Regions from separate parts of the Labrys sp. F242 genome, predicted to be linked through region 3. Evidence: riboswitches for the same ligand, from Rfam matches in the RefSeq annotation. Region 3 holds a riboswitch; each other region holds the start of a gene.
The links. Region 3 has a riboswitch for cobalamin ahead of ACZYTC_RS04000 (ABC transporter substrate-binding protein). Riboswitches for the same ligand answer to the same signal wherever they lie in the genome.
Positions count from the first base shown of each region.

Region 1: it holds a riboswitch for cobalamin, as region 3 does, so the genes downstream of both, ACZYTC_RS06190 (ribonucleoside-diphosphate reductase subunit alpha) here and ACZYTC_RS04000 (ABC transporter substrate-binding protein) in region 3, are expected to answer to the same signal.
Region 2: it holds a riboswitch for cobalamin, as region 3 does, so the genes downstream of both, ACZYTC_RS31670 (TonB-dependent receptor plug domain-containing protein) here and ACZYTC_RS04000 (ABC transporter substrate-binding protein) in region 3, are expected to answer to the same signal.
Region 4: it holds a riboswitch for cobalamin, as region 3 does, so the genes downstream of both, ACZYTC_RS17260 (CbtB domain-containing protein) here and ACZYTC_RS04000 (ABC transporter substrate-binding protein) in region 3, are expected to answer to the same signal.

Region 1 is NZ_JBVASG010000001.1:1,335,401-1,340,356, reverse strand. It holds gene metE (5-methyltetrahydropteroyltriglutamate--homocysteine S-methyltransferase) at 1-2,276, shown strand, start outside; cobalamin riboswitch at 2,378-2,698, shown strand; gene ACZYTC_RS06190 (ribonucleoside-diphosphate reductase subunit alpha) at 2,808-4,956, shown strand, end outside.
Region 2 is NZ_JBVASG010000008.1:84,138-89,093, reverse strand. It holds gene ACZYTC_RS31675 (calcium:cation antiporter) at 1-662, shown strand, start outside; gene ACZYTC_RS31670 (TonB-dependent receptor plug domain-containing protein) at 1,078-3,024, opposite strand; cobalamin riboswitch at 3,137-3,333, opposite strand; gene ACZYTC_RS31665 (Ros/MucR family transcriptional regulator) at 3,495-3,959, opposite strand.
Region 3 is NZ_JBVASG010000001.1:853,554-858,509, reverse strand. It holds gene ACZYTC_RS04010 (ABC transporter ATP-binding protein) at 1-66, opposite strand, end outside; gene ACZYTC_RS04005 (FecCD family ABC transporter permease) at 63-1,085, opposite strand; gene ACZYTC_RS04000 (ABC transporter substrate-binding protein) at 1,087-2,130, opposite strand; cobalamin riboswitch at 2,322-2,552, opposite strand; gene ACZYTC_RS03995 (CobW family GTP-binding protein) at 2,661-3,629, opposite strand; gene recQ (DNA helicase RecQ) at 3,919-4,956, shown strand, end outside.
Region 4 is NZ_JBVASG010000002.1:378,352-383,307, reverse strand. It holds gene cobS (cobaltochelatase subunit CobS) at 1-262, opposite strand, end outside; gene ACZYTC_RS17270 (J domain-containing protein) at 557-1,153, opposite strand; gene ACZYTC_RS17265 (CbtA family protein) at 1,622-2,386, opposite strand; gene ACZYTC_RS17260 (CbtB domain-containing protein) at 2,405-2,617, opposite strand; cobalamin riboswitch at 2,648-2,793, opposite strand; gene ACZYTC_RS17255 (histidine phosphatase family protein) at 2,926-3,480, shown strand; gene ACZYTC_RS17250 (UDP-glucose dehydrogenase family protein) at 3,596-4,912, shown strand.

The DNA of each region.
Region 1 (4,956 bases), 480 kb from region 3:
CCCACTGGGCCGGAAGGCAGAACGAGACCGCCTTGCTCGCAACGGCAGCCCAGTTGCGCGCGAGCAACTGGGCTCGACAGAGCCTGCTCGGCGTTACCCATATCCCGTCCAATGACTTTTCGCTCTACGATCAGGTTCTCGATATGAGCGCCGTGGTCGGTGCCATCCCCTCTCAATATGGCTGGGAGGGTGGCTCCGTCCCGCTTTCGACCTATTTCGCCATGGCGCGCGGCAGGCGGGGCCATGACGATCGTGGCCATGAGGGCTGCTGCCATGGCGGCGGCGGTGTCCCCGCTCTCGAGATGACCAAATGGTTCGACACCAACTATCACTACATGGTTCCCGAATTTCGCCGCGGCCAGGCCTTCGAACTCGCTTCGGCCAAGCCCATTGACGAATTCAGGGAGGCCGTAGCGCTCGGCTTCCACACGCACCCCGTGCTCATCGGCCCGGTGACCTATCTGCTGCTCGGCAAGAGCAAGGACGAGGGCCTGGATCCGCTCACCCTGCTGCCAGGCCTCTTGCCCGTCTATGCCGAGATCCTGCACAGGTTGGCCGCGGCCGGCGCGGACTGGGTGCAGTTCGACGAACCCTGTCTCGTGCTCGATCTCGACGAGAACGCGCGGGCCGCCCTGCGCCATGCCTATGGCGTCCTTTCCAGCACGGTCTCCGATCTGAAGATCATGATCGCGACCTATTTCGGCGGCCTCGGCTACAATCTCGACCTGGCACTCGACCTGCCCAGCGCCGGCCTGCATCTCGACCTGGTGCGGGCGCCAAGCCAGCTCGGGCAGGCGGTCGCACGAGCCAGCGCCGACAAGGTGCTATCGCTGGGCGTGATCGACGGGCGCAATGTCTGGCGGAGCGACCTGACTGCCCTTCTTGATCGGATCGAGCCGGCGGTTGCAGCCCTCGGCCCCCACCGCGTCGTCCTCGCTCCGAGCTGTTCCCTGTTCCACGTTCCCTACGATGTCGAGGCCGAGAGCGCGTTCGATCCTGAACTCCGGAGCTGGCTGGCCTTTGCGATACAGAAAATCGGGGAACTGAAGACCCTGTCGGCAGCCCTGGTCGACGGGCGGCGGGCCGTCGCTGATGAACTCGCCCAATCGGACGCAGCAGCTGCGGCCCGCCGTGTATCCGCTCGTATACATGATGCCGGCGTCGCCGCCCGCATGGACGGGCTCACGCCGGCCATGAGCGAGCGCCGGCATCCCTACACGCTGCGCCGCCGGGCCCAGGAATGGCTCGGCCTGCCGCAATTTCCCACCACGACCATCGGTTCCTTCCCCCAGACCGACGCCGTGCGCAAAGCACGCGCTGACCACGCAAAGGGCTGGATCGACGACGCCGACTATCAGCGTTTTCTGCGACAGGAAACCACCCAGGCGATCACTTGGCAGGAAGAGATCGGCCTCGACGTTCTCGTGCATGGCGAATTCGAGCGCAACGACATGGTGCAGTATTTCGGCGAGCAACTGGCCGGCTATGCCTTTACCCAGCATGGCTGGGTCCAGAGCTACGGCTCGCGCTGCGTGCGCCCGCCGATCATCTATGGCGATGTCTCGCGTCCCCGGGCCATGACGGTGGAATGGGCACGCTTCGCACAATCCCTGACCAAGCGTCCTGTCAAGGGCATGCTGACCGGACCGGTCACCATGCTGCAATGGTCCTTCGTGCGGGACGACCTCGAGCGCGAGCAGGTCTGCCGGCAGATCGCCCTCGCCTTGCGCGACGAGGTCGGCGATCTGGAACGGGCCGGCATCCGCATCATCCAGATCGACGAGCCGGCCATTCGCGAAGGCCTGCCGCTCAGACACGCCGAAAAGGAGGCCTATCTGACCTGGGCGGTCGCCTGTTTCCGCCTCGCCGCCTCAGGCGTCGACGATGCCACGCAGATCCACACCCATATGTGCTACTCGGAGTTCAACGACATCATCCATGCCGTTGGAGGCCTGGATGCAGACGTGATCTCGATCGAGACTGCTCGGTCCAAAATGGAACTTCTCGATGCGTTCCGGGCCTATCGCTACCCCAACGAGATCGGGCCGGGCGTCTATGACATCCACTCTCCCCGCTGCCCCACCGTGGCGGAGATGCGCGACCTCCTTGCCAAGGCACGCGAGCGGATCGCCGGCGATCAGCTCTGGGTCAACCCCGATTGCGGCCTGAAAACCCGCAGCTGGGACGAGGTCCGCCCGGCCCTCGTCAACATGGTTGCCGCCGCCCGCAAACTTCGTGAAGAGACCGCTCCAGCGAGAGTGGCGGCGTCCGCGTGAAAAACCTGCCGGGGGACAAATTTCGTCCTCCGGCACGCCTTGTCCCCGTTGAAAAAAAGGGCATCATACACCATGTATTGACATAGAGACACCCAGGCATACTAGATGCTGTATCCACAGGTCCTCGGATTCGCTGTCCGAGGCTAAGAGGGAATCCGGTGAGCCCGAGAGCAAAGCGCGTTTGGTGAAAACGCACTTTTCCTCGAACTTTTTGTTCGACGCGTCTTTGCGATTTGAAGCGACGCTTTCAAAACACAAGACGCTCTAGGGCAAAGCCGGGGCTGCCCCCGCAACTGTAAGCGGAGAGCGGGCTGTCGCTGTGCCACTGGCCGGAAGGCGGGTTCAACCCGCCCTTCGCCGGGAAGGCAGACAGTTCGCAACGACCCGCGAGCCAGGAGACCTGCCTGTGGCTGGTTATCGTTTCCTCGGGCGGGGTGCCCCGACGGATCGCTTTGCTCGTGGCGCATATGCCTGCGCCGACGCGGAACGCGTTCCTTCGGCCCAAGCCTCCAACATTTTGGGGTTTGCCGAATGTCTTTCGATCTCGAAACTGCCACGACCACAAAGACGCCTTTTCCGGCTGCCGGCGCCGACAGGGCGAAGCCGGCCTCGGAACCGGGCTATCAGGTCATTCGCCGCAACGGCGCCGTCACGCCTTTCGATGCCTCCAAGATTTCGGTGGCCCTGACCAAGGCCTTTCTCGCCGTCGAGGGCAATTCGGCCGCTGCTTCGCGCCGGGTGCATGACATTGTCGCCGAACTCACGGCCCAGATCGTTGCCGGCCTGACCCGCCGTGCCGATGCGGGCCGAACCTTCCATATCGAGGACATCCAGGACCAGGTGGAACTCGCCTTGATGCGCGGCGAACACCACAAGGTGGCGCGTGCCTATGTGCTCTATCGCGAACAGCACGCCCAAGAGCGCGCCCTGGAACGAGCAACCGAGACAGAGGCACGGACCGCCATCGCCCCTGCCCTGCGGATGAAGACGGCGGAGGGCTCCTTGCTACCGCTCGACCACGCGCGCCTCACCGCCCTGGTGCGCGAAGCCTGCGCAGGTCTTGCCGACACCGATGCAGAGACCGTGCTGAACGAGACGCAGCGCAATCTCTATGACGGCATCAGCCAGGACGAACTGGCGATCGCGCCGATCCTCGCCGCCCGCACCCTGATCGAGACCGAACCTGATTACGCCAAGGTCAGCGCCCGGCTGCTCAACGACAAGCTGCGCCGCGAGGCGCTCAGCTTCGTCGGAGGCCGTCCCGACCAGGCGACGCAGGCCGAGATGGCGACCCGCTACGCCGAGTATTTCCATGACTATATCCGCGTCGGCATCGCCAACGAACTGCTCGACCCGGAGCTCGGCCGCTTCGACCTCGCCCGCCTTGCCGCTGCCCTCAAGCCCGAACGCGATCTCAAGTTCGACTATCTCGGCCTGCAGACACTTTATGACCGCTATTTCCTGCATGTGCGCGGCACGCGTTTTGAGCTGCCGCAGGCCTTTTTCATGCGCGTGGCCATGGGCCTGGCCTTGCGCGAGATCGACCGGGAGGCGCGGGCGATCGAATTCTATGATCTTCTCTCCTCCTTCGACTTCATGGCCTCGACGCCGACTTTGTTCAATTCGGGAACGCTGCGCGCCCAGCTCTCCTCCTGCTTCCTGACCACTGTGTCCGACGACCTCGAAGGTATCTTCAAGGCGGTGAAGGACAATGCGCTGCTCGCCAAATATTCCGGTGGCCTCGGCAATGACTGGAGCAATGTGCGTGGGCTCGGCGCCCATATCAAAGGCACCAACGGCGAAAGCCAGGGCGTGGTGCCCTTCCTCAAGGTCGCCAACGATACCGCAATCGCCGTCAATCAGGGCGGCAAGCGCAAGGGCGCGGTCTGCGCCTATCTGGAGACCTGGCATGTCGACATCGAGGAATTCCTCGATCTTCGCAAGAACACCGGTGACGACCGCCGCCGCACCCATGACATGAACACCGCCAACTGGGTGCCGGATCTGTTCATGGAACGTGTGGAACAGGATGGCCCCTGGACCCTGTTCTCACCGGACGAAACGCCGGACCTGCACGACCTCTACGGTCCCGCCTTCAAGGTCGCCTATGAGGCGCATGAGGCACGCGCCGCGCGCGGCGAGCTCCGCGTCTTCAGGCAGATCCGGGCCATCGATCTCTGGCGCAAGATGCTGACCATGCTGTTCGAGACCGGGCATCCCTGGATCACCTTCAAGGACCCCTGCAACATCCGCTCGCCCCAGCGTCACGTCGGCGTGGTACATTCCTCGAACCTGTGCACCGAAATTACGCTGAACACCTCCCATGACGAGGTTGCCGTGTGCAATCTCGGCTCGGTCAACCTCGCTGCCCATGTCGACGCCGACGGCCTGATGTTCGACAAGCTCAAGGCGACGGTGACGACGGCGATGCGCATGCTCGACAACGTCATCGACATCAATTTCTACACCATTCCCGAGGCACGGCGTTCCAACCTCAAGCACCGGCCCGTCGGTCTCGGCATCATGGGCTTCCAGGATGCCCTGCAGGCCCTGCGCCTGCCCTATGCCTCCGAAGCCGCCGTGTGCTTTGCCGACGAGAGCATGGAAGCCGTGTCCTTCCATGCCATCTCGGCCTCAACAGACCTGGCGGCCGAGCGTGGTCGCTACCCCAGTTTCGATG
Region 2 (4,956 bases), on a different contig from region 3:
CCCTGATCTTGCCGAATTTCACCACCTCCGTCAGCGACGGCTCCCTGACGCGCTTCCAGGCGATCAGTTTCTCGATCTTCACGCTCATGCTCTATGGCGCCTTCCTGGTGCTTCAGACCGGCCGCCACGCCGAGTTCTACCGCGAGCCGTCTGCGGAAACCGCTCCAGTACAAGAGGAGGACACGGGGATCCAGGAGGCAGCCGACGACGGCCCGATCGTGCCCCATCTTCTCCTGCTTTTGCTGAACATCCTGCCGATCGTTCTGCTGGCGAAAAGCCTGGCAAAAGTGCTCGACTTCGGCATCGCCCGCCTGGGCGCCCCGACAGCGCTCGGCGGCATTCTGATCGCCATGATCGTGTTTACACCCGAATGCATCACGGCTTTGCGGGCCATTACGGCCAATCAGCTACAGCGGGCCATCAATCTATGTCTCGGTGCGGCGGCCTCGACGCTGGGCCTCACCGTGCCGGCCATCCTCGTGATCGGTCTCCTGACCGGACAGAATGTGGTGCTCGGGCTTTCAGCGACCAACATGATATTGCTGGCGATGACGCTGATGCTTTCGACGCTCACCTTCACAGGCACCAGAACGACGATGCTTGAGGGCGCAGTGCATCTTGGCGTGTTCTTCGTCTTCCTGGTTCTGGTCTTCAGCCCGTAAGAGGCATGGCCCGCCTGTCTCTTGCGCAAGCCGACCCGCCAACGGCGAGCATATCTGCAGTCGTGGCGGAAGCGCTCCTCTTCTGTCATGACGAAATAAGGCCTCCAGGCGCCCGTCCATCTCACGGATGATAGCTTCTCCCCTGTCCGGCTCTCCGACGAGCCTGGCGACCTGGCGGATCTGTCCGCGCACGCCCTGGAGACCCTGCAGGACATCGTATTCAGCGACATTCATGCCCACACGATGCAGCAGCAGACGTTCATCCGTACACATGTTGATGGAGACGACGCGTTTGGGTGGTGGAGACGCAGACACCGGAGTCTCGGCGCTGGCTTGTCCGATACCAGACATCGCGAGGACCAGGCAGGCCACCAGAAAGTGGACGCTGCTCTGGTCGGACCCCGAGATCGGCGCATCAAAACGCCCGCACCCGAACACCGCCATAGACCCCGAGGCCCGGCTGAAGAAAACCAATTGGTTCCTGATAGCGACGGTCGAACAGGTTATCGACGCGCGTGTAGAGATTGATCTTGTCGTTCAGATCATAATCGGCCGCGAGGTTCACCGTCGTGTAGCTGGGAGTTCGCATGCGTCGGATCGAGAAATCACGGTTACCGTCGACCCAGGAACCGACGAAGAGCAACGTGGCGGAGAGGTGGAGCTGGTCGATCGGCGACCAGTTCGCCTGCAGGCTGACCTTGTGCCGCGGTCGCCTCAGCAATTCCTGGTTCTCGTCCTCGTCCTTGGCGATGGTGAAGGTGTAGTCCGCCCTCAGATCGAGCTGATCGTTCACCTTCCAGGCGATGAAGGACTCGTTGCCATGCGTTTCGGCCCTGCCGATGTTGATATTGGTGGTGAAATCGGCATTGGCCATGATGAGGTTCTTGATCTTGTTGTAAAAATAGGTCGATCCAACCCGAACCTCGCCATCGAACAAGGGCTGTTCGAAACCGACATCATAGCCGGTGCTCTCTTCCGGCTTCAGGTCGGGATTGGCGTAGAAACCAAAGGCTGGAAAACTCTGATAGAGCTGGCTCAAGGTCGGTGCCTTGAAGCCCGTGCCAACGCTGGCCTTCAGTTGGGTTCCGGTCTGATCGAAGGTGTAGGTCGGGGCGAGGCGATAGGTGAAGTGACCGCCGAAACTATTGTAATGGTCATAGCGAATGTTGGACGCCACGGTGAAGCCCTTGAAGAGGTTTGCTTCCAACTGGGCATAGGCTGCGTTGTCGACATCCGAAGCCTTGAGATTTCCCAGATCCAGGCTGAAGCGCTCGTGCTCGACGCCGAGCAGCACCTTGTAATTGTCGCTGAGGGCAATCTCCTGCCTCAGGTCAAACTTCAGCCGTTCGCCGGTTGCCGCGCTCGGCGCCGTGAAGGTCACCGGCGGATAGACGTTCCGGCTCCATAGATTGCTGTAGGAAACGCCGAATATGGTTCGGTAGCGATTATCGAGCGAATGCCAGATACCCTCGGCCCGCGTGAACAATTGATGGTTCGACAGCCAGGTGCGCGAAGGGTTGGGCGCGCAAAAGCACGCTCCATAGCCGTCGCTGGTGAAACCGAGCTTGGAGTCGGTGTAGCGGGCAATGACGTTGACGGAGAAATTATCCGTCAGATCGGCACCGACCCGGCCGGAATAGGTGTAATTGTCATAGTAGTTGGGGCGCGCGACGGTGCCGGATACGAGAAGTTCCCAGGGCGTGACCGGCGTGTCCGTCGAACGAAAATGCTCGATACCGAAGGTATAGTTGAAAATCGAAGCCGAGCCGCCCACTCCCGCGCGTTGATTGAACGTGCCATGTGATCCGCCTTCGACACTGGCCGTCAGCTTGGGGGCGCCTGAGCCTTTCTTCATGGTGATCGAGATGACGCCTCCGATGGCGTCGGCGCCATAGAGTCCGCCTTGCGGTCCACGCAGAATTTCGATGCGCTCAATGTCACCGGTCAGCAATTGGCCAAGATCGGCGGCAGCATTGGGAACGGCAGGATTGGAAACATCGATGCCGTCGATGAGCACCTTGACATGGTTGGAATTGGTTCCGCGCATGAAGATGGAGGTCTGGGTGCCTGGGCCGCCCGACTGCACGAGATTGAGGCCGGGCACGGTGCTCAGTACATCGTTGACGGTGCGCCGCTGCTGTTTGGCGATATCGTCTGCGGTGATTACCGTGACCGAACTGCCTATCTGACTGGCAGGTGTCGGCGTCAGCGTGGCAGAATTGACATAGACCGGATCCAGTTCGATCGGCTCGGGCGGTGTTCCCGCACTCTGCGCCAGAGCATGCGTCGCCAGAATGCAGGACGTCCCAACGATGCCGGCTGTCAAAACCGCGCGTTGCAGGCGTGAAATAGTCGAGTCCATGAAGACCTCAAGCAGGATAGCCAATGGCCGTCACTGCGATTGAAGTCCCTCCCGCTGTCCCATAAGGACATCTGGATCGACCACCATTGAGGACCCCCGCCCAATGTTACCGCGCGTGACCATTGTGACGGCAGGTCTCCTGGCTCACGGGTCGTCGTACGCCTCGTCGCCTTCCCGGGCCTGATCCCAGTGGCATGTAACGAAGGACTCACCGCCTACAGTTGCGGGGGCAGCCGCGGTTCGAAATGATTTCTCACTTCTCCGCGTTCCCTATTATCCCCGAGGGGAACCGTCGACGTGACGCTAGGGTGACAGGGTCGCAACTGTCAAGCACTGGGAATCCCTGTCCTGTGCAATCCTGGACGATTTCAGGGAAAGCTTGAGCTCCATCTACCTGGCTTGGATCGTACTCGCCGGCCCTGCTGGAGCCGGCGAGATCGGGATCGTCATTAGACCGAGGTGACGAACGTCTATGACGCCTTTTTCCTTCTGCCCTTGCTTGGGGCGGGAGGCGGCGGTGGCTCGCTCTTGGCTTTCTGGCGCACTTGGCCAAGGCCGAGTTCCCTTGCGAGGCGAGAGCGATGAGCCGAATAGTTTGGTGCAACCATGGGGTAGTCGCTGGGTAGCCGCCACTTTTCCCGATACTGCACCGGCGTCAGGTCATAGGCTGTTCGCAGATGCCGCGTCAGCGATTTGAATTTGCGACCGTCTTCCAAACAGATCAGATGATCCGGGGTGACGGACTTCCTGATCGGAACGGCAGGCGTCAGCGGTCTGTCCGCTTCAACCGGCTTTGGACTATTCAGACCAGTAAGGCTTCCATGCACCGAACGGATCAGATCCGCGAGGGAAGCTGTGGCGACCTGATTGTTGGCTACATAGGCGGAGACGATGTCGGCGGTCAGGTCGAGCAAACTCGTGTCTTCTTCAAGCATGTTCAATCACTTTCTTGTTGTGTTGATATCGAAGTGAGTGACGTTTTTCTTTATGAGCGCAGCATTGTGGACCCGATCGCTGCGCCATCTTGGATTCTCAGGCAATTGCGGGCCAGTGTAAAGGACGCTCCGTAAACAATCGAAGTCCTCGCCACCACTATTTTGAGTTTTCTCGGATTTTGCTTCCACCAGCGGCTATCTTTGAACAAATCCAGATAAAAGAGGGTCGTCTGAGAGCATTCGATTTACATCGGCCCGTTCCCGAACGAAGATCAATCTCCTCAAGACAGACAAGCTGCCGCGCCCATCCGCCAGGGTTCATGCCAGCAACGTTCCTACCTTTGGAGAAGCCCACGGTCGCAACCTCACGCAAGGGGCACCCTGGCAGAAACGGCGGCGTTCGTGTGCAATGACTTGCTTACGCTCCCGAAGCGTGGCGTAGTTGGAGCGAGTGTTTTGCATCGGATCATCATGCGGCGGCAGCGCAGCCGACGGCTTCACATGCCCGCCGGTCGCTCATTCCCTGGGTTCGACCGGATGTGCTGACGGCTTTCCGCGCGACAGGGGGCGTCACCATTTCTTTCCCACCAGATCCCTCCGCGACATTGTCGAACATCACATGCGCTAGCATCGGTTTGAGTTCGGCGTTCTCATCCCTTCATCTGCCTGGCCGGCGATACATTCATGCCGCCGTATTGCGCCTTCCACTTGTAAAATGCTGGCGTCACCGATCCCCTGATTCCGGCAGGGCGCCGAGATGGTGACACAGCGGATACCGTATCGTCGGCGAGCATCTCTGTCGTTGTGGCGCTCCCATATAGAATCTGGCCTACAGCGCATCCTTTGTTTCAGATGATATGCATACCCCATCAAAGCTGGGATCAAAGATCCAGGATAATCCAATCTTGATCCCTATCCTGCATTGCTATTGGCCACACCTTCCGGCATCGATAAAATTTACCGAATTCTACGCCGATCAACTATATTTCCCGCAACA
Region 3 (4,956 bases):
CGATACACCCTGCAGGATCGAGACCCCGCCCGCCGACCAGGACAGATTGCGTGCCGACAGGCTCATGCCGTCGCCTTTCTCTGGCTGAGGATGAGAGCGAAGGCCGGCGCGCCGACAAGGGCCGTGATCACCCCGATCGGCAGGACCTGGCCGGGGATGATGATCCGGGACAGAATGTCCGCGACGATCATGAAGACGGCGCCGATCAGGGCGCTGGCCGGCAGCAATCGCCCATGGCGCACGCCCACCACCATCCGCGCGGCGTGCGGAATCACCAGACCGACGAAGCCGATCGATCCGACGATGCTGACCATCACCGCCGTCATCATCGCCGCGACGCCGACGAGCACGACATAAGCGCGCCGGACGGAAATGCCGAGGGATGCCGCCGATTCCGTACCGAAGGTGAAGGCATCAAGCGCGCGAGCGTGCCAGAGGCAGACCAGCAGCCCCACGGCCGTGATCGGCAGGGCCAGCCAGACATCCGGCCAGCGCACGCCCGAAAGATTGCCCAGCAGCCAGAACATGATGCCCCGCGCCTGTTCGGCATTGGCCGCCTTGGTGACGATGAAGGAGGTCAGGGCATTGAAAAGCTGAGACCCCGCCACGCCTGCGAGGATCACCGCGCCGGTTCCGCGCCCCGATCGCATCGCCAGCAAGGCGACGAAACCGAAGGCCACCAGCGCACCGAGAAAGGCGCCGGCCGGCAGGCTCAAAAATCCTGCGCCGAGGCCGAGAATGGCGACCCCGACTGCCCCCGTCGATGCCCCGGCCGAGATGCCGAGCACATAGGGATCGGCCAGGACATTGCGCAGCAGCGACTGCAGCACGACACCCGACAGCGCCAGGGCCGCGCCGCAGCAGGCCGCGACGACGGCGCGGCTCAGCCTGTAGTTCCACACGATGCCTTCATCGATGCGATCGAGAATGTAGCCGGCGCCCCACAGGCGGTTGGCCGCCGTCTTGGCCACCACCTCCATCGGGATGGCCGTCTCGCCGATGGCGGCGCCCAGCCAGAGCGCCAACACCAGCACGGCCAGCGCCAGCATGCCGATTGCCAGCAATCGCGTGACAGCGCGGTTCATCTCAACGCTTCAGGCCGAAACGCTGGATGGCATCGGCGAGCATCTCGATGCCGTCGACGACACGCACGCTCGGCTGCATGGCCTGGACGTCCATTTCCACGACATGGCCCTGCTTGACGGCCGGCATCAGGCTCGCCACCGGATCGGTCTTGAGGAAATTGAGCTTCACGGCGATGTCGTCGGCGGGATAGCGGCGACGGTCCATCCTGCCGGCGACGATGATGGTGGGATCGGCCTTGGCGACGGTCTCCCAACCGACGCTCGGCCATTCCTCCTCGCTTTCCACGATGTTCCGGACAGCCAGGACGGACATGATGTAGCCTGGGACGCTGTTCTTGCCGGCCATATAGGGATCGACATCGACCTTGGCGCTCGAAAACCAGAAGGCGGCCGAGACCTTGCCATCGCCGGCGGCGATCTTGCGGCGGGCGGCTTCCTCGCGTGCCTTCAGGTCCGCGATGACCTTCGAGCCGCGCCCCTGCACGTCGAAGATCTCGGCGAGTTCCCTGATCTCCTGATAGACCAGATCCATGGTGAAAAGGGTGCCGCGGGTGCCGTCGCCACCGCTGGAATTGTCCTTGCCGACGCAATCGGCGGGCGAAACATAGGTCGGGATACCCAGTTCCTCGAACTGCTCGGGCTTGCCGACGATGCCACTGGGGCCGACATGCCACTGGAACTGGGCGGTCACGAGGTCGGGTTTCTTGGCGATCACGCTTTCGAAGCTCGGATCATTGTCGGCCAGGCGCGGAATCTTGGCGTTGGCCTCTTCGTAGCCCGGCAGAACCGGGCCGAACCAGACGGCCGTCCCCACCACCTTGTCGGCAAGACCGAGAAGGTAGAGAACCTCCGTACCGCTCTGACCGACGGAGACAGTGCGCTGCGGAGCATGGTCGAAGGTGACGGTGCGTCCGCAATTGGTGATCTTGAGCGGATATTTGGTCGCCTGGGCGGCGGCTGGATCGATGCTCAGCGTCAGGCTGAAGCCGGCCGCAAGCATGACGGCGAAGCTCGACCAGCAGGCCTTTGCCTTGGGAAAAGTCATGACGTTCTCTCGGTTCGCGATAGGAAGATGGCGCTGTTCGGCGCAGGGCCGAAAACGGGAAACGCCCTCAGGCCAGGCTATGGCAGAGGGTCTGATGGCGCGAAGCGGAGGGAACAGGTGGGCGACGGCCCGAGATGGCGGGAAGAAACGTCACATTGTCTCCTGTTCCGGGCATCCCCGCCCGTGACATGGGATTGATCGAGATGACGGCAGGTTTCCTGGCTCGCGGATATCGGCCTTGCCTCTGCCTTCCCATGGGGTCACCCACAGTGGCATGGCGCTTTTGGCGCCACGAGGATGCTCGGCAATCCGCCTACAGTTGCGGGGGCAGCCACGGCATGGGCTTCGAGAAAGCCGGACCGTGTTCCCTATTACTCCCATCGGGCTCGCACCCGACGGAAACCGTCAGTGCCACAGTTACCGGGGTGTCCCGATCGCGGTCAAGTGAATATGCAAAGCGGGTGGCGTCCGATGGCGAGCCCTGTTTTACCGCCCCAGCACGCGCCTTCCCTCACCTGGAGCAAAACGCTTTAGGCCCGACAGGCCAGGAACCCCTGTTCGATCACGTCTTTCGGCAGATTACGCCCGATGAACACCAGACGGCTCCTGCGCTCCTCTTCCGGCTTCCAGGGGCGCTGATGATCGCCCTCGATCAGCATATGCACACCCTGCACCACGAAGCGCTGGGGATCGCCTTCGAAGGCGATGATGCCTTTCAGCCGAAGCATGTCGGTGCCGAATTGCTGCACGATCGTGTTCAGCCAGGGCATGAACTTGCCGGGGTCGAGCGGCTCGCGGGCAACGAGGGCGAAGCTGCCGACATGGTCGTCATGCTCATGGTCATGGAATCCTGCAAGAAAATCGGGTTCGGCTTCCAGGATGCGGTCGAGGTCGAAGGCACCGCGATCCAGCACCTTGTCGAGCGCGATATCGCAGCGGCGTGTCTCGTGGAGGGTAGCGGTGGGATTGATGCGGCGGATCCGCTTCACCACCCGTTCGAGTTCCCCGGCCGTGACCAGATCGGTCTTGTTGAGGAGGATGGTATCGGCAAAGGCAAGCTGCTCCTGGGCCTCATGCGCTGTCTCGATTTCGCCAAGCAGATGCTTGGCGTCGACCACGGTGACGATCGAATCGAGCCTGGTCTTGGCGCGCACATCGTCGTCGACGAAGAAAGTCTGGGCGACCGGCGCGGGATCAGCCAGCCCGGTCGTCTCGATCAGGATGGCATCGAAGCGGTCGCGCCGGCGCATCAGACCCTCGATGATGCGGATAAGATCGCCGCGCACCGTGCAGCAAATGCAACCATTGTTCATCTCGAAGATCTCCTCGTCGGTATCGACGACGAGATCATTGTCGATGCCGACTTCGCCGAACTCGTTGACGATGACAGCATATTTCCTGCCGTGGCTCTCGGTCAGGATGCGGTTGAGAAGCGTGGTCTTGCCTGCTCCGAGATAGCCAGTGAGGACGGTGACGGGTGTCTGCGGCGCGGGCTGCATGATGTCGGAATTCCTTGATCCGTTGCAGGCGCCTCGGAGCATGTCGATACCACGGGCGCCAGAATGGGCTTCATTTATATGAAACGTTATAACATAACTATCTTTATCTCGGTAGACCGTCAACATCTCGGTAGACCGTCAACGGTGTTGCGGGTGTAACCCGCATTCTGGCCGAGGGGCACATTGCCGGCATTCGCGACCGCGACCGTTCCACCGCAATTGCCTGTCAGCGTGGGAAATCGACGCGGGAGATTTTCGAATCATGGCCCCTGTCGGGTAAGTGTCCATGATGTCCCTGGAATGGAATCAGGCTCCAAAGGTGCATCCTGCAGGCATGACCCGCTCTTCTCCTCAAGATCCTCTCTCCGTCCTCAACGCCATATTCGGCTACAGCGCCTTTCGCGGCCAGCAGGAGGCGGTGGTGCGGCATGTCACCGAGGGCGGCGATGCGGTGGTGCTGTTCCCGACCGGAGCCGGCAAGTCGCTGTGCTACCAGATCCCGGCTTTGTGCCGGCGCGGCGTCGGCATCGTGGTCTCGCCGCTGATCGCCCTGATGCGCGACCAGGTCGAGGCGCTCAAGCAGGCTGGCGTGCGCGCGGCGGCGCTCAATTCCTCGCTGTCGCGCGAGGAAGCCTACAAGGTCCGCCGCTCCCTGATGGACGGCAAGCTCGACCTGCTCTACGTCGCCCCCGAGCGTGTGGCGACACAGGGTTTCCAGTCGCTGATCGCCGATGCCGACATCGCGCTCTTCGCCATCGACGAGGCCCATTGCGTCAGCCAATGGGGCCACGACTTCCGGCCCGAATATCGCGAACTCGGCGGCCTCGCCGCTTCCTTCCCCGGCGTACCCCGCATCGCCCTCACTGCCACGGCCGACCCGGTCACTCGCGCCGACATCATCGAGCGGCTCGGTCTCAACGAGGCCGAGGTCTTCGCCACCAGCTTCGACCGGCCCAACATCAGCTACGCCATCGTCGAGCGTGACAACGCCCGCCGGCAATTGCTGGCCTTCCTGGCTGCGCACAAGGGCAATAGCGGTATCGTCTACTGCCTATCGCGCGCCAAGGTCGAGGAAACGGCGCAATGGCTGAACGAGCAGGGTATCCGCGCCCTGCCCTATCATGCCGGCCTGGAAGTGGCTGTTCGCAGCGCCAACCAGGACGCCTTCCTGGAGGAGGAAGATCTCTGCCTGGTCGCTACGGTTGCCTTCGGCATGGGCATCGACAAGCCTGATGTACGCTATGTCGCCCATCTCGATATCCCGGCCTCGGTGGAAGCCTATTACCAGGAGACGGGCCGCGCAGGGCGCGATGGCCTACCCTCGGAT
Region 4 (4,956 bases), on a different contig from region 3:
TGAGCCGGGCGGCGACCTGCTCGATATGGGTCGACTTGCCGGTGCCGTGATAGCCCGTCACCATCACGCGGCGATTATGGGCAAAGCCCGCCAGAATCGCCAGGGTCGTCGGCTTGTCGAAAAGATAATCGGTATCGAGGTCCGGAACGTGGTCGGAGGACTGGGAATAGGCCGGTACTTCGAGATCCGTGTCGAAACCAAACAGCTTTTTGGCCGAAACCATGATGTCCGGCAGATTGGCCGGTGTCGTTGCGTCAGTCATTATGCCTTCCTTGGCTGGCGCCAGGACGGCGCAGCCGACAATCAGTTCCAGCGGGCCGGCGGTACTGGCCCCACCGAATTTCCCAGTCTCGCCAGGCGGGCATGGAAAATTCCGCGTCGTCTCCATAGCGTTTTGTGATTTGGTGGAATCACCAAGAATCGCAAAGACGCGTCGAACCAAAGAGCTAGAGCAAAAAGGCGTTTCCGTCTAAACGCGCTTTGCTCGAGGTCGGGCGGGGATCCCCGGGATTGGAACGCGCTCCAAACCTGGAAGCCTCGCCGGTGGTGCGGGCGCTCAGCAGAGCCCAGCGCTACGCAGCGTATTATAGGCCTGGATGATCCCGCGCAATTTATCTTCGCTGGATCGGTCCCCGCCATTGGCATCGGGATGGAGGCGTTTGACCAATGTTTTGTAGCGTGCCTTGATCTCGGGGCCGCTGGCCGTTTCCGGCAGATCGAGCGCCTCGAGGGCCTTGCGTTCCAGCAATTTCAGGCGTCGCCTTTCCGGTTCCGGCGCACTCTGCGTGCGTCCGAAGCCGTGCTCGCCCTCGAAGAAGCCGAAGCCGTCATGGATCTCCGGGCCAGGTTGCGGCCCTTCGCCGCGCTTCTTGGCCCAGGGATTGACGCCCATCGTCCAGGTCGGGCGATGGCCTGTGGCGGCATCGCGCTGATAGGCGCTCACCGAGTCGTCCGGCAGGCCTGCGAAATAATTGTAGGTCTTGTTGTATTCGCGAACGTGCCCCAGGCAGAAATGCCAGAACTGGCCTTCGCGGTTGCGCCCCTTGGGCGCGCGAAATTCACCGGCGTTTCGGCAGCCGGCATGTTCGCATAGCTGTACGCTCGCCGGCTGGACCTCTTCGGCCCTTGGGCGCACCCGGATGCGATCAAACAAGGGCGAGTCCAGATCCATAATGACACACTATGCGAGGGTGAACACAAATGGGCAAGCATGAGCTTGGACGCAAGAGCGTTTTGTAATTTGAGTGAAGCATGTCAAATCGCAAGGACGCTCCAGTCGATCCAAAGGACTGGCTTGGAACCAAACAGTGAGAGCAAACAAGCGTTCATACCTGAACGCGCTTTGCTCTGGGGTTAATTGAGGCGGAATGCCGCTGCAGATTTTGAAATATGGGGTCTGCCGACCCGAAAAAGAAAGAGGCCGCCGAATGGCGGCCCAAGTCTTAGGGAGGAAACGCCCAAGGAGGGCAGTGGGGGAGCGCAAACGCGCATCCACCACGTCCGTAGAGTGATCCTGATGCGTTCATTTCGCAAGTGCGAAATGAACGAAATTTTGAAAACCGGCCCAAAACCGGGCCGGTGTTGTAAAAATGCGACGTTTGACGTGGTCGGTTGGCCTTTTTCAGCGGCTGGCGGAGGTTTGCAGCAGCTTCTGTGCTGCAACGCCGAAAGCGATCCCGAGCGTTGCCCATAGCACGGCATGGATGCCGAGCGAGGCAACGCGGAACTTCCATAGCACCGTGGCCGAGAAATCCGCCGGGATGTCGTTGACGGCCGGCAGAATCTGCATGGCGACCACCATCACCACCAGATAGGCGGCAGCCCCCACCAAGTTGGCGTTCCAGCGGCCGAGGCTGGCGGCGAGCCGGTTCGCCGTGCCCAGGGCGGCCGCCATCGTCAGCAGGGAGAGCAGGATCATGCCGAAATAAAAGGCGGTCCGCAGGCCGATCGTGTCGGGATTGCCAACGGCCGGCGGCGTCGCCGGATATTTGATCTGCGGTACCAGCATGATGGCGGCAAAACCGACGAGCGCGATCACCCCTGCTGTCGCGCGCGGGCTGAGCGTGCCGATCCGTCCCTGCGCGAAGGCGAAGACCAAAGCGAAGATGCCGCCGAGGGCTGCGCCATAGACGACCATGCCGGTCATGAGGCCGTAGCTGGACTGCACCGGCCGGCTGACCGGGTCTTCCTCATGTTCATGTGCTGCGGCCGGCTGGGAGGTTGCCGGCGTTGCGGATGGCGCCGGTGCGGCGGCGACCGCGTGGCTTTCCTCATAGGCGATAGCGGCATCGACCTGTGGTTCACCGAAGACCCAGGCGAAGCCAGACGCCAACAGTCCGGCCAGGATGCCGATCAGCATCCCCCGGATCAAAAGCGATCTAACCATGTCGTTTGCCTATGCGCCCTAGTGGCAGGGGAAGCCGAGCAGATGGCGAGCGTCGTGCACGAATTCGTGGATGTAGACGCCGGGAATCAGCGAGGTCGCGCCTTGCTCGGCGCCGACGAAATAAATGGCGAGTACGGCCAGGAGCACGGTGAAGAGCGCCCAGGGCAAGATCTCGCGGACCGGGATGGCGATCGGCTGCTGGGCGACGGGTGCCAGAGTTGCGGTGGTCATGAAAAGCTCCTTGGGATTACGCGTCCCGCTACGAGTCATGCTGCCTTGGAAGAGGTCTGACTTCCGGACGGCGCCCAAGCGCCGCCGTTCACAGTGGCGCGACCGTGCCGGATTCACACCGGCTTCCCACCCTTGGCAAAGCCCTTCCATAAGAGCCCAAGTCACGAACATGTCAATATTCCGGAAGCGACTTAGAGCATAAGTTGCGCGACTTTTTGGACGATACCATGCGTTGAAACAAAAACTTAGGGAGCATGATCCGATTGGTTCGGTCGAATCATGCACTCTAAGTCTTGGGAACTGCCGTCATGACACCACGCCTGATCCTGCTATGCCATGGGGCTACGCCTGCGGTGCGCGCAGCGGGTTTTCCCCTCGATGAGGCGCTCGATGCAAGAGGGCTGGCTGCGGCGCGGAAGCTGGAAGGGCATTTCGGCAGGCCGGCCCGCATCCTGAGCAGCCCGGCGCTCAGGGCTCGCCAGACCGCGCAGGCCCTCGGCCATGATCCTGAGGTCGATGAAGCCCTGCGCGAATGCGATCATGGCCGCTGGGCAGGGCTTGCCCTGGACGCGGTAGCGGCCGCCGAACCCGAGGCGCTCCGGGCATGGCTGACCGATCCGGATGCCTGCCCGCATGGCGGAGAGAGTGTTGCAACCCTGATTGCGCGGGTCGGCGCCTGGCTCGATGGCAGGCGGTTCGAGGGGTATACGCTCGCCGTTACCCACGCTTCGGTGCTGCGCGCCGCGGTCGTTCACGCCCTCGGGGCCGAGGCTCGTTCCTTCTGGCGTATCGATGCCGCCCCATTGGCGACAGCCGATCTCAGGCCATCCGGCCGGGGCTGGTCGCTGCGGTTGAAGGCATAGAGGCGTTGAGCAGGGCCCTCCAACGGAGTTCCTCTCTTTTTTCGTCATTGGCATGTCGCCGGGCCTTTTGTAGACACGCGTCTGACGGATTGGTCGTCCAAACAGGATTGATGTCATGCGCGTTGCAATGATCGGTACGGGTTATGTCGGCCTGGTGACGGGGGCCTGCCTCGCCGATTTCGGCCATGTCGTCACCTGCGTCGACAAGGATCCAGCCAAGATCGAGGGCCTGCTGGCCGGCCGCATGCCGATCTACGAGCCGGGCCTCGAGGATCTGGTGGCCCGCAATGTGCGTGAGAAGCGCCTGTCCTTCACCACCGAGCTTGCGCCCGCCGTCCGCGATGCCGCCGTGGTGTTCCTGGCCGTCGGCACACCCTCGCGCCGCGGCGACGGGCATGCGGATCTATCCTATGTCTATGGCGCGGTGCGGGAGATCGCGGCGGCGGTCGAAGGCTTCACCGTGGTGGTTACCAAGTCGACCGTACCGGTCGGCACCGGCGACGAAGTCGAGAGGCTGATCCGCGAAGTCCGTCAGGACGCCGATGTAAGCGTGGTGTCAAACCCTGAATTCCTGCGCGAGGGCGCGGCGATCGAGGATTTCAAGCGTCCGGACCGCATCGTGGTCGGCACGGAGGAAGAGCGGGCCAAGGAGGCGATGGCCGAGGTCTATCGCCCGCTCCATCTCAATCAGGGGCCGTTGCTGTTTACGGACCGACGCACCTCCGAACTGATCAAATATGCCGCCAACGCCTTCCTGGCGACCAAGGTCACCTTCATCAACGAAATCGCCGATCTGTGCGAGAAGGCCGGCGCCAATGTGCAGGAAGTGGCGCGCGGCATCGGCCTCGACAACCGCATCGGCTCCAAATTCCTGCATGCGGGTCCGGGGTTCGGTGGCTCGTGCTTTCCCAAGGATACGCTGGCGCTGCTGCGCACCGGCCAGGAACATGGCGTGCCCTTGCGCATCGTCGAAGCGGTGGTTGGCGTCAACGATGCCCGCAAGGCGGCGATGGCACGCCGCGTCATCGCGGCCCTCGACGGCAACATCGCCGGCAAGACGGTGGCCCTGCTCGGCCTCGCCTTCAAGCCGAACACCGACGACATGCGCGACAGCCCCTCGGTCCCGATCGTGCTCGCCCTGCAGGACAAGGGCGCCCGGGTGCGCGCCTACGATCCCCAGGCGATGGAGGAGGCGCACAAGACCCTCAGCGATGTCGATTATCGCTCCAGCGCTTATGATTGCCTCGACGGGGCCGATGTTGCCGTGATCGTCACCGAATGGGACGAGTTTCGGGCGCTTGACCTCGAACGGGTCAAAAGCCTGCTCACGCGGCCGGTGATCGTCGACCTGCGCAACATCTACCGGCTCGACGACATGAAGCGGCACGGCTTTCGCTATGAGAGCATCGGGCGCGAGGGGACGACACCCTGACCTTTTTGCGGGCGAGCTTGGCTCAGGCCCGGTGCGGCTCCCAG